DNA from 2 places in the Stenotrophomonas sp. YJH_SMC_17 genome. Region 1 is predicted to be linked to the other one. Evidence: predicted binding sites of a transcription regulator. Region 1 holds the regulator's gene; the other holds the start of a gene.

Region 1 (6,444 bases):
TTCGGTGATCAGGTCGCCGCCAGCGGCAGCCGGTGCGGCGGCGCTCGGGGCCGCGGTACCGCCACCGTGCATGTCGAACTGGGCGATCAGCTCCGGCGGGGCGTAGCCCGGTTCGGTGCCCGACGACACCGCGTCGAGCATTGACTGCAGGTAGTCCAGCGATTGCTGGGCGGCGTCGAAGTGATGGGCCTGCAGCACGGCCTGCCCGGCGCGCGCGATCCCCAGTGCTTCTTCGGCGGCGTGGCACAGCTCGACCATGGCGGTGACGCCGAGGAAGCCGGCGCCGCCCTTGAGCGTGTGGTAGCCGCGGAACACCGCGTTGAGCTGCTCGCTGTCCTGCGGCGCCTGCTCCAGCGACACCAGCTGTTCGCCCAGGCGGTCCAGGATTTCCTGTGCCTCGATGATGAAATCGGCAGTGATGTCGTCGGATACCGCGCTCATGGTTACAGCCCCAGATCCGACAACAGGTCGTCGGCGTCGTTCTGCGAGACCGCGTGGCGGTCCAGTCCCTTCAGTGCCGGCCCGGCCAGTTCCGGGTCGGTGCGATGCTGTTCCGGCGGCAGGCCGAGTGCGCCGAAACCTTCGTGTACGCGGCGCACGATGCCGACCACGCGCCGGATGATCTGTCCGGTCAGGTCCTGGTAGCTCTGGGTCAGGGCGATTTCGGTGAGGTTGTGGCGGATGCGCTCGAGCTGCGCGTCCTGGCCGGGCTGCAGGCCTTCGGCGCGCAGCTGTTCGGTCAGGCTGCGGCATTCCTCGGCCAGGTCCAGGGTGCGGTGGGTGGCCTGTTCGGTCATCGCCACCACGTGGTCCAGGCGTGCGCAGGCGTCGTCCAGTTCACCGGCTTCGCTCGGCACGGTCGGCAGTTCACCCAGCGCCTGACCCAGCTCGCGGGCCAGCCGCGAAAGGCCGCTCATCATCGGCTGCGTGCGCAGCGCGACCAGTCCGTCGATGCGTTGCCGCCAAGCGGCTTCGTCACCGGACTCCAGCGCGTCCAGGGCTTCCTGCAGGCGCAGGGCGAGGGCGTTCCTGTCGACCGTGGTATCCATCAGGCGCTGGCCGCCAGGCGTTCGAAGATCTTGCCCAGCTTCTCTTCCAGCGTCTGCGCGGTGAACGGCTTGATGATGTAGCCGTTGACGCCGCTCTGTGCCGCTTCGATGATCTGCTCGCGCTTGGCTTCGGCGGTGACCATCAGCACAGGCAGCGTTTTCAGCTTGGCGTCGGCGCGGATCGCCTTCAGCAGCTCGATGCCGGTCATCACCGGCATGTTCCAGTCGGTGACCACGAAATCGAACGGCTGGCTCTGCAGCAACGACAGCGCGGCATGCCCGTCCTCGGCTTCGGCGGTGTTGGTGAAGCCCAGATCGCCCAGCAGGTTCTTGACGATGCGACGCATGGTCGAAAAGTCGTCGACGATCAGGATGCGCATGTTCTTGTTCAAAGCAGAGTTCCTTTGTTGTTCATTCCGGGCGGCCGGGGGCAGCCGCCTCGGGGATGTTCATTCTTCAAGGCCGGCGTCGACCGCCTCGAATATCTTCAGTCGGCCCCGCAGGCGCAGTACCGCCTGGCCGTGGATCTGGCAGACCCGCGATTCGCTCACGCCGAGCACTGCGCCGATCTCCTTCAGGTTCAGCTCCTGCTCGTAGTACAGCGAGAGCACCAGCTGTTCGCGCTCGGGCAGGTGGCCGATGGCCTTGCCCAGCTCGCGGCCGAATTCGCCGCGCTCCAGCACCTGCTGTGGGGTCGGGCCGCCCTGGGCGACGGTGTCCAGCTCGCCCTGGTCCTCGATGCGCGATTCCAGGCTCAGCACCTGGCCGCGTGCGGCGTCTTCCATCAACCGCAGGTACTCTGGCAACGGCATCTCCATCGCCGCGGCCACTTCGGTGGCGCTGGCGGCACGGCCGCTGCTCTGTTCGAGGCGGCGGATGGTGGCGGCGGCGTCACGCGCACGGCGGTGCACCGAACGCGGCACCCAGTCGCCGCGGCGGATCTCGTCGATCATCGAGCCACGGATGCGGATCGAGGCATAGGTCTCGAACGAGGCGCCCTGGTCGGCGTCATAGCTGCGCGAGGCTTCGATCAGGCCCATCATGCCGGCCTGGATCAGGTCGTCCACTTCGACGCTGGCCGGCAACCGCGCAGCCAGGTGGTGGGCGATGCGCCGCACCAGATCCGAGTGCTGGGCGATGACCTCGTTGGCTGCCGAGCGCTGGACCTCCCGGTACTGGGCTGCGCCTTTCATGCGGCCACCCCGCGCTGCTTGAGGATGCGCTCGAGGAAGAACTCGACGCCGCCACGCGGCTCGGTCGGCGCCTGCCAGCGGGCGGTGCGGCGGGCAATCTCGGTGATCGCCAGCGCGGCCGGGCTGGACGGATAAGCCTTCACCACCGGCTGCTGGCGCTGCACCGACAGGCGCAGCCAGTCATCCTGCGGCACGCAGCCCAGGTAGTTCAGCGAGACATCGGCAAGGAACTTCTCGCAGACGCGGGTCAGCTTCTCGTACAGCACGCGGCCTTCGTTGGGATCGCGCACCATGTTGGCCACCACCTGGATGCGGTCCACGCCGCGCTCGCGTGACAGCACCTTGATCAGCGCGTAGGCATCGGTGATCGAGGCCGGTTCGTCACAGACCACCACCACGGTGTCCTGCGCGGCCTGGCAGAAGGTCAGCACGCCGTCGGTGATGCCGGCGGCGGTGTCGACCACCATGATGTCCAGCTCGCGTTCCAGTTCGGAGAACACGTTGACCAGGCCGACATGCTCGGCCGGGGCCAGCTCGGCCATGTGCCGGCGGCCGGACGCGGCCGGGACCACCAGCACGCCATTCGGGCCTTCGACGATGACGTCGTCCAGCGAGCAGCGGCCGGCGACCAGGTCGGCCAGCGTGAAGGTGGGGTTCAGCCCCAGGATCACGTCGATGTTGGCCAGGCCAAGGTCGGCGTCCAGCAGCAGCGTGCGCTTGCCCATGCCGGCCAGTGCCACGGCCAGGTTGGCCGAGACATTGGTCTTGCCCACGCCGCCCTTGCCGCCGGTCACGGCGATGGTGCGCACAGGGCCGAGCGGCTCGCTGCGGGTGGCCGACAGCGGGAAGGTCTTGGTCAGCTTGGCGTACTCACGCGACGGCATGGTTCAACTCCGGGTTGCAGGGCATATCGGCCGCTCGGCGCAAATCTTCAAGGCGAAGTACAAGATTGGCTGCACTGGCCCGGTGCAGGTCGTCCGGAACGTCCTGGCCATCGGTCACCCAGGTGATCGGCAGGGCATGGTCCACGGCTACCGACAGGGCGTTGCCGAAGCGGCCGGTCTCGTCCAGCTTGCTCAGTACCAGGCCCTGCAGGTTGGCGGCGCCGAAGCGGCGGACCACCTCGTCCATGTCGCCGAAGCTGGTGTTGGCCGGCAGCACCAGCAGGGTGCGGACCTGGCGGGCGGCGCGCAGCCACTGCAGCTGGGCGGCCAGTGCGCGGTCGCGCGGGCCCAGCCCGGCGGTGTCGATCAGCACCAGCTTGTAGTCCTTCAGGCGTTCCAGCAGCTGGTCCAGGTCGGTGCCGCTGTTGGCCTCGTGCACGGCGATGCCGAGCTGGCGGCCGTAGCCGTACAGCTGTTCGCGGGCGCCGATGCGGGTGGTGTCGGTGGTCACCAGGGCCACGTCACGCGGCGCGTGCTTCTCGGCGAAGCGCGAGGCCAGCTTGGCGATGGTGGTGGTCTTGCCGGCGCCGGTCGGGCCGACCAGGGCAATCACGCCGCCTTCCTCCAGCGGGTCGACCGGGGCGATCGGCAGCTTGCGCGAGATCAGCCCCAGCATCAGGCCACGGCCACGGTGGGCTTCGGTCTCCAGCGGGATCTGCATGGCCACGTCGCGGGCCAGGCCGGCGTCGAAACCGTACTCGTCCATCAGGTCCAGCGCGGTGGCGCGCACCGGGCAGCCACGCAGGCGCTCGTCGGTGAAGCGGTTCATCTCGCGCTCGATCACCTGGCGCATGCCGGCCACTTCCTGGCGCAGCTGGCGGATCTCGGCGTCGTCCTGGGCGACCACGGTCAGCACCGGGGCCGGGGCGAGGGTGGGCTCCGGCGAGGTTTCGATGACGGTGTCGGCCACTGCCGGTTCGCTGGCGGCGATCTCCGGCTGTGCTTCGGTTGGAGCCGCGCCCGGCAGCGGCGGCGGCTGCACGGCGGGGGCCGCGCTTTCGTGATGCATCTCGTGCGGCGGGTCGATCTGGAAGCGGGCACGGTTGGCTGGCGCGCTGGCGGCCGGTGCCGGTGCAACGATGGCCTCGGCGAACGGGGCGAAGATCTGTTCGGGCAGCGCCGGTTCATTGACGGCAGCGCGGGCCAGGGTCGCGGCGAAGCCGGTGCTGCCGCGGGTCGGCACGATCTCGTCGGCGCTGTCCAGGGTGCGGCCGGTGGCACCGACCGCGGCGCGGGCGAGGGCGGCCACGGCCGAGGTGGTCGCGGCAACCGGTTCCGGAGCGGGGGTGTTGCTGCGACGGCGGGTGACTGCGGCAATGACGGCATCGGCGGCGGTGCGCGGCTTGGGGGCCGGCGGCGGTGCGACATCACGGCGCGAGGCTTCCAGCGCACGCTGCACGGCGCTCTCGTCGTAGTTGGCGGCGGCGACGATCTCGATGCCTTCCTCGATCCGGCGGTTGGACAGGATCACGGCGTCAGGACCATGTTCCTTGCGCACCAGGTTCATGGCCGAGCGCATGTCGGCGGCGACGAATCGTTTGATTTTCATGCTGTGGTCACGGGACGAAGACGGCGGGGTGGCGGTCGGAGAACTCGGGTGGTCGGTGGTCTGCACGGTGCGGGTTCCCCTTGGTGTCTGTCTGTTGCGTTGGTTCGAAAGTGGTGTCTGTTTTCTGGCGCATCGGAGGGCGGCGTCAGCTGATCGTTCCGACCAGCTTCAGGCGCTTGTCCTCCGGCACCTCGCTGTAGGCCAGGACCGACAGCGACGGAACGCTGTGGCGGACCAGGCGGGCCAGCGCGGCGCGCACCGGGCCAGGTACCAGCACGACCGCGGGCTCGTTGCGGGCTTCCTGCTTGCTGACACATTCGGCCAGGCTCTGGTGCAGTCGCTCAGCGAGTCCGGGTTCCAGCGCGGCGCCGTTGCCCTGCGTGGACTCCTGCAAGACACGTTCCAATTGCGGGTTGAGGGTGAACACCGGCAGCTCCGCCGACATTCCGGCGATCTCCTGCACGATGAAGCGGCCCAGTGCGGTGCGCACGGCGGCGGTCAGCACCGCCGGGTCCTGGCTGCTGGGCGCGTGTTCGACCAGTGCCTCGGCGATCTTGCGCAGCTGGCGGATCGGAATGCGCTCGACCAGCAGGTTCTGCAGCACGCGCACCACCGCCGACAGCGGCAGCGCCTTCGGCGTCAGATCTTCGACGAGCTTGGGCGCGCTCTTGGCCAGGTTGGCCAGCAGGTGCTGCACTTCCTCGTGTCCGAGCAGTTCCGGCGCGTGCTCGCGGATCAGGTGCGAGAGGTGGGTGGCGACCACGGTGGCCGGGTCGACCACGGTGTAGCCCAGCGTTTCGGCCTGGGCGCGCTGGTGCGGCTGGATCCAGGTGGCGTCCAGTCCAAACGCAGGGTCCTTGCCGGCGATGCCTTCCAGTGCGCCGAGTGCACTGCCGGGGTCCAGCGCCAGCTCGCGATCCGGATGGATTTCGGCGGTGGCCACCGGCACGCCGTGCACCAGCACGCGGTAACCATTGGCCGGCAACTCCAGGTTGTCGCGGATGTGTACCGAGGGAATCAGGAAGCCAACGTCCTGGGTCAGCTTGCGGCGCACGCCCTTGATGCGCGCCATCAGTTCACCGCCCTGGTTGCTGTCCACCAGCGGGATCAGCCGGTAGCCGACCTCAAGGCCCAGTGGATCGACCGGGCGCAGCTCGTCCCAGCTCAGTTCGGCGGTCGGTGCCGGCGCGGCGGGGCGGCCCAGCGCATTGAGCGCGGCGGCGTCATTGCCTCCCGCTGCCGGATCGGTGGCGGCGGTCTTGCCCTTGCGGTAGACCTTCCAGGCGATGAAGCCGAGGATCGCGGCCAGCGTCAGGAAAGCGACGTTGGGCATGCCCGGCACCAGGCCAACGACGCCGATGATGCCGGCGGTGATCGCCAGCGCACGGTACTGGCCGAACACCTGGCCGGTCATGGCCTGGGCCATGTCCTGCGAACGCGAGGCCCGGGTGACCAGCATCGCCACCGCGCTGGACACCAGCAGTGCCGGCAGCTGCGCCACCAGGCCGTCACCGATGGAGAGCAGGGTGTAGGTGGCAGCGGCATCGCCGAACGGCATGCCATGCTGCAGCACGCCCACGGCCAGGCCGCCGAGCATGTTGATGAACAGGATCAGGATGCCGGCGATGGCGTCGCCGCGGATGAACTTGCTGGCACCGTCCATTGCACCGTAGAAGTCGGCTTCCTCGCGGACTTCTTCACGGCGCAGC
Region 2 (6,444 bases), on a different contig from region 1:
AGGAACTGCGCTTCGTCGATGATGGCGTTGGCGATCAGCTGGTAGCGCACGCCGGCATGGCCGATCTCGCGCTCCTCGCGCTGGCGCACACCGGCCAGGCCGGCCAGGGCCGGATGCAGGTGTACCGCGTCGCTGCCCACCAGATCCTCGTACCGCAGTCCAAGCAGCTGCAGCAGTGCCGGGTTGGCGTAGGCGACCTGTCCTTCCGCATCGATCACCATCAGGCCGGTCTGCGCGCTGTCCAATGCCTGGCGCACGCGGGTGTTGCCGCGCGCCACCGCGCGCTCGGTCTCGATGCGCGCGCGCAGGCGCTGCTGCATGTCGACCAAGCGCTGGGCCAGCTGGCCGATCTCGTCGTTGGTGTTGTAAACGCGCAAGGTGGTGTCCAGGCGGTCGTCAGCGATGTCGCTGGCGAAGCGCAGGGTGTCCTGGATCGGCTGGCGCACCGCGCGCAGGACCAGCACCAGACTGGTGATCAATACACCGGCAACCAGCAGCAGCGTCAGTGCGAACAGCACGCTCATGGTGCGCGCGCCCGTCTGCTGCCGTGCCTGCGCACTGGCCAGCGCCGCGACCTGCGCCTGCTGGAATGCGGCCAGTGCCGGTGCCACGCCAGCGGCGGTTTCCAGCAGTGACTGTGCCTCCACGTCCAGGCCTACACGGGCCGCGGTATAGCCCAGCAATGCGATCTGGTAGCTGTCCATTCCGCTGCGCAGGGTGTCCTGCACATCGGTGGACAGGCCCGCCAGCGCCAGATCAAACGGCAGTTTTTCTTCGCTCGCACGATCGGCATGTGTGGAATCACCATCGAGCAGCAACAGCGCTTCCTGACGGCGCATCTTCTGCAGGGACAGCGCCAGTGACGGCCGCTGCTGGGCGTCCACCTGGGTCTGCAGGGCATCGGCCGCCTGCTGCAGCTGCGCGGCAAGGCCAGCGTCACCGCGCCCCATTTCATCGACACGTTCGAACAGCGCCACCACACCCTGCGAGAACGCATCGGCGGCTTCGGTCAGCGCCTGCAGGGCCTTGCGCCGGCTGGCATCCATCGGCATCGCGCGCAGCGCCCGCAGGTCGGCCTGCAGGGCGTTCTGGGTCACCAGCAGCTGGTCGCGGTCGGCATCATTGAAACTGCGTGCATACTGGGTCTGCAGGCGGCGCGCTTCGGCCACCCGTGTGGCCAGGCTGGCGGCCAGATCACTGCCGTGCTGGTAGCTGGCCTGGTCGCGTGCAGCCTGTGCGCTGGCGTGGCCGGTCCAGGCGTAGACGGCGGCGATCGCGACCAGCCCCAGGCCGCATACCCACAGGGTCGCCTTCAGCTTGTTGGCCACGCTGAGGCGGTGCGGCTGCAGCCACAACAGCAGGTCGGGGGACGCCGAGCGCCACGTGCCAAGGCGCGTGCGCAGGGACCGGAGGTGGAAAACAACGGCCGACATGACAGACTCCAGGCGGAAAGACGCATCTGTATCGGCCAGATCTGAAGCAACTTTAGGAATTCTTTGGTTCGACCGCGCCGATCGCTGGCGGACACGGCCTTTGTACCGGGCACAGGCGACGGGGGGATGACATCGCCGCCGCGCTTGACCTCAACCCCGGTTGGGGGAACACAGTGGACCTCCCTCCCCCGCCCGGTGCCGCCATGACGACGCTTGATGTCCCCCGCTACCTGCAGCGCCTGCAGCTGGATGCGCCACCACCGTTGACGCTGGCGGGCCTGACACTGCTGCAGCAGCGTCACAACGCACTGTTGCCGTTCGAGACCCTCAGCTGCCTGTTGCGCGATGCGGTGCCGATCGACCTGGACAGCGTGCAGCGCAAGCTGCTCGACGACCGCCGCGGTGGGTACTGCTTCGAACTCAATGGCGGCCTGCTGGCCCTGCTGCAGGCACTGGGCTTTGATGCGCAGCCTCTGAGTGCGCGCGTGCTGCTGGCAGCGCATGACGGCGAACTGACCGCGCGTACCCACCTGCTGCTGCGCGTCCAGGTAGAGGGCGATGACTGGCTGGTGGATGCCGGTTTCGGCAGCCTGACCCCGACCGTTCCGCTGCGGCTGCGTGACCCGCAGCCGCAGGCCACGCCACACGAGCGCTACCTGCTGCAGCGCCTGCCCGATGAGGGGGACTTCGTGCTGTCGGCCGAATCCGGCGACGGCTGGCGGGCGATGTACCGCTTCGATCTGCAGGCGCCTGCACCGATCGACAACGTGGTGGGCAACTGGTACGTATGCACCCACCCCGATTCCAGCTTCCCGGGCCAGCTACGCGTGTCGCTGACCGGACCGGACTGGCGCCGCACCATCGGCAGCGGCAACTACACCGAGTACCGCCCCGGGCAGGCGCCGGACAAGCGCCCGCTGCATGATGTGGATGATGTGCGTGACGTACTGCAGCAGCGCTTCGGCATGCAGCTGCCGGACGACCCGCGACTGGACCCGGCCATCAATGACTGGCTGCAGCGCTCGCGCGCCGCGACCTTGTAGGGCCGAGCCCATGCTCGGCTGAGCTGGAGCGGCTGGGCCAACAGCAGCCGAGCGTGGGCTCGGCTCTACAGAGCTGCGCGCGCCTGCAGCGCAATGCGGTTGCCTTCGCTGTCGCGGATCTCGGCCACACGCCAGTCACCCGCGTCGGCCGGGCCGAAGCGCAGCTCAGCTCCCGATTGCAGTGCACGGTCGAGGCTCGCATCCAGGTCATCGACGCCGATGTAGATGCGGGCGCCCTGCTCGGAGGGCCGGTAGTCCGCGCCGTGCACCAGCGCAATGCTGGCACCGGCGGCGTCATCGGAGAACGGCAGGTAGGCCATCCGGCAGTCGTGCAGCACGATAGGTTCGTTCACCGCGACCTGCAGCCACCGCTGGTAGAACGTGATGGCCCGGTCCAGGTCACTGGCCGGGATTTCCACATGCAGGATCGGGTTCACTGGCACTCCTTGCTCGGTCCACTCAGATGATGCGCAGGGTAATCGCCTTCAGCACTGCACGGGTGCGATCGCGGGTGCCCAGCTTGTCGAGGATGGCCGAGACATAGTTCTTCACCGTGCCCTCGGCCAGGAACAGGCTGCGCGCGATCTCCTTGTTGCTGTAGCCACCGGCCAGCAGGCGCAGGATCGCCACTTCGCGCTCGCCGAAGGTGTCGGTGGGCGGTGCTTCATCATGGAAGCGGTAGCGCGCGCGCACGGGCTCGGTGCTGACCGGCAACAGCAGGGTTTCGCCGGCGGCGACGCGCTCGATCGCCTCGCGCAGGTCGGCCGGCGCCGCGTCCTTGAGCAGGAACCCCTGCGCTCCTGCCTCGCTTGCGCGCAGCAGAAGATCGCTTTCATCGAAGGTGGTCAGCAGCAGCAGCGGGGTTCCATCACCGCGTGCACGCAGCTGGCGCAACGCTTCGATGCCATCCATCCCGGGCATGCGGATGTCACTGAGGACCACGTCCACCGGCTGGGTGGCCAGCGCATCCAAAAGCGCCTGGCCGTCTTCAGCTTCCAGCACCACGTCCACGCCCAGCCCCTGCAACAGCGCACGCAGACCCGCACGCACCAGCGCCTGGTCATCGGCCAGGGCAACGCGGATCGCGGCGCCGCTCATGCCGGCACCCAGGCAGTCAGGTGCATGCCACCCTGTGCGGTGCGGGCCAGTTCCAGCTGGCCGCGCACCGCCGCCAGGCGCTCACGCATGCCGGCGATGCCGTTGCCCTCGCGGATACGCTCGGCGCGCTGGCCGTCATCACGGATGTCGATACGCAACCGGGCGTCCTCTTCGTTGATCGTCAGCCATACGGTGTCTGCGTTGCCATGCCGGGCGGCATTGGTCAGCGCTTCCTGTACCAGGCGCAGCACGGTCTCTGCCAGCAGCGGGTCGGTCACGCGCACGCCCTCGCCGATACGCAGTTGCAGCGTCGGACGCGGGAACGGCGCGGCCAGGGCGTGCAGTGCGGTCGCCAGATCGAGGCCGCGGTCGTCACGCATCGATTGCACCACCTGGCGGATGTCGGCCAGCAGCTCACCGGACAGCTGCTCGGCCAGCACCAACCCTTCGCGCCCGGCCAGCACCGGATCGGCCGCAAGCGCACGCAGGTTCAAGCGCATCGCGGTGAGTTTGTGGCCGGCCACATCGTGCAGCTCGCGGGCCAGGCGCAGGCGCTCGGCGTCGCGAGCACTGTCGGCCAGCAGCGCACGCGTAGCCAGTAGATCGGCATTGACGCGGGCCAGGTCGTCACGGGCCAACGCGGTGCTGCGTGCGTAGTGTGCGGTCAGTGCCGCGAACGCCTGGAAGCCGCCATACAGCAGCACCACCAGCAACGGCTGGGTGAAGCCACTGTGGCGCAGCACGAGATACATGGCGAGGTTGGCCACCAGTGCAATCCCCAGCACGAAGCGCGGCGGCCAGTGCTCGGCCAGCTGCGCGACCAGCACCACCAGCAGCACCGGCGCGGTCCCGGTACGCGGCTGCAGGGCGACCAGCGCGATCGCCAGCACAGCCTGCAGCACCGCAGCCAGTGCACGCACGCGGGTCGGCATTGCCGCCCATCCGTGCACCACGAACAGCAGCAGGAACATGCCGAGCAACGCTTGGCTGCGGCCGGCAACGGGGCCCTGCACGCCGAATGACAGGCCCACCACCAACACGGTGACCAGGCCAGCGAGGCTGAGGGGACGCAACAGGTGGCGGAACAGGCTGGGCATGACCCGATGCTGACGGCCGCGACTGCAACCGGCAATGGGTCCAGTGCAGAAAGTGACTTCTGGCACGTCGGATCGATGACCTCTGGCCCTGAACCCGGCGCCGTGCCCCGCGCAGACTGGCCCCACACCGCGGCACACCACCACGTCCTCTTCCGGAGCTACTGCCATGATCCGAATCGCCCTGCTCAGCACCGCCCTGACTGCCCTGGCCCTGGCCGGCAGTGCCCATGCCGCCGACCTGGCGGTGACCGTGCACGATGTCCGCGTGCAGACCGGCACCCTGCGGGTCGCTCTGGTCAACAGCACGGCCGCCTGGGACGGCAAGGCCGCACCGGTGCAGGCACAGCAGGCCAAGCCCAGCGGCGACAGCGCCCACTTCGTGTTCAAGGGCGTGCCCGCCGGCAGCTACGCGGTGCTGCTCACCCACGATGAGAACGACAACGGCAAGCTCGATACCAATCTGGTCGGCATGCCGGTGGAAGGCTACGGCTTCAGCAACAACCCGCAGGTGATGCGCAAGCCGACCTTCGACGAGGCGCGCGTCGACGTGCCGGCCGCCGGCGCTGCCATCGACATCACCCTGCGCTGATTCCTGCATCCAGACCCGAGGCCATCATGGACCGTCGCCGCTTCCTCCGTACCCTGCTCAGCAGCAGCGCCTGCCTGGCCCTGGGCGCCACCGCACTGCGCAGTGCGCCGGCCTTCGCCGGTGACCCGGCCCGTTTCGCGCAGGGCCTGCAGGAGCACCCGTGGCTGCTGGGCTGGCGCAGCGCCACCAGCGAGAGCCTCGGCCCGGCCACCGTGCAACTGCAGGGCCGGCTGCCGGCCGGCCTCGCTGGAACGCTGTACCGCAATGGCCCGGCCTGGACCGAGCGTGACGGCTTCCGCTACGACCACTGGTTCGACGGCGACGGCATGGTGCATGGCTGGCGATTCAATGGTGATGGCAGCCTGACCCATCACGGGCGCATGGTCGCCACGCCGAAGTTCACCCGCGAACAGAAGGCCGGCCGTTTCCAGTACCCGGCCGCCGGCACCAGCGTTCCCGGCGCACTGGCCGTGCGCAACAACGATGACGCCAACGTGGCCAATACCTCGGTGACGATGATCAACGGCCGGCTGTTCGCGCTCTGCGAATCCGGCTCGGCGTTCGAAGTGGACCCCGATTCACTGCAGACGCTCGGCCCGGTCACCTGGCGCCCGGACCTGGCGGCGCTGCCGTTCTCCGCGCATCCGTTGCCCGATCGCGATGGCAGTGTGTGGAACTTCGGCTCGATCAGCCTGATGGGAGGCCATGGCCTGCTGGTCTGGCACATCGGCGGGGACGGCCAGCTGCGCAGCGCCAATGTGATCGAAACGCCGGAACACGGCTACCTGCATGCGTTCGCGATGACCGGGCAGCACCTGGTGTTCGTGCTGATGCCGTTCGACTTCACCGGCACCGGCGGCAGCTTCTTCGAGCGCATGCAGTTCGCGCCGCAGCGCCCCGCGCGCATCGCGGTGGTGGCCAAGGACGCGCCGGACAAGGCGCAATGGTTCGAGGCACCGTTCGCGGCGATCTACCACTTCGGCGATACCTTCACCCGCGATGGCGGCATCGTGCTGCGTGCGGTGCGTCACGACGATATCAACGAGGCGCGCTCGCCGATGAAGGAGGCGATGGCCGGGGACGGCGCCCACGCCGCGAACAGTGGTGCCAGCCTGGTCGAGCTGCACCTGGACCTGCGCCAGGGCCGCGCGCGCTGGGAGACGCTGGGCATCAGCGCGGTGGAG

The links. The regulator FliA, encoded in region 1, starts transcription of late flagellar genes. The targets are predictions, from matches to a motif close to TAAAGTTTNNCNNNCNNNGGCCGATAA.
Region 2: AC5P8Z_RS10885 (methyl-accepting chemotaxis protein) is a predicted target of FliA. The motif match lies at 1,462-1,488, and genes of this name have one in related genera.

The regions. Positions count from the first base shown of each region.
Region 1 is NZ_JCAFUU010000012.1:9,769-16,212, forward strand. Features, by position in the region: gene AC5P8Z_RS19370 (chemotaxis protein CheA) at 1-441, opposite strand, end outside; gene AC5P8Z_RS19375 (protein phosphatase CheZ) at 444-1,049, opposite strand; gene cheY (chemotaxis response regulator CheY) at 1,049-1,441, opposite strand; gene AC5P8Z_RS19385 (RNA polymerase sigma factor FliA) at 1,499-2,242, opposite strand; gene AC5P8Z_RS19390 (MinD/ParA family ATP-binding protein) at 2,239-3,126, opposite strand; gene flhF (flagellar biosynthesis GTPase FlhF) at 3,113-4,735, opposite strand; gene flhA (flagellar biosynthesis protein FlhA) at 4,881-6,444, opposite strand, start outside.
Region 2 is NZ_JCAFUU010000003.1:245,284-251,727, reverse strand. Features, by position in the region: gene AC5P8Z_RS10885 (methyl-accepting chemotaxis protein) at 1-1,433, opposite strand, end outside; gene AC5P8Z_RS10880 (arylamine N-acetyltransferase family protein) at 1,637-2,476, shown strand; gene AC5P8Z_RS10875 (VOC family protein) at 2,542-2,913, opposite strand; gene AC5P8Z_RS10870 (response regulator transcription factor) at 2,936-3,574, opposite strand; gene AC5P8Z_RS10865 (sensor histidine kinase) at 3,571-4,671, opposite strand; gene AC5P8Z_RS10860 (DUF2141 domain-containing protein) at 4,838-5,260, shown strand; gene AC5P8Z_RS10855 (carotenoid oxygenase family protein) at 5,287-6,444, shown strand, end outside.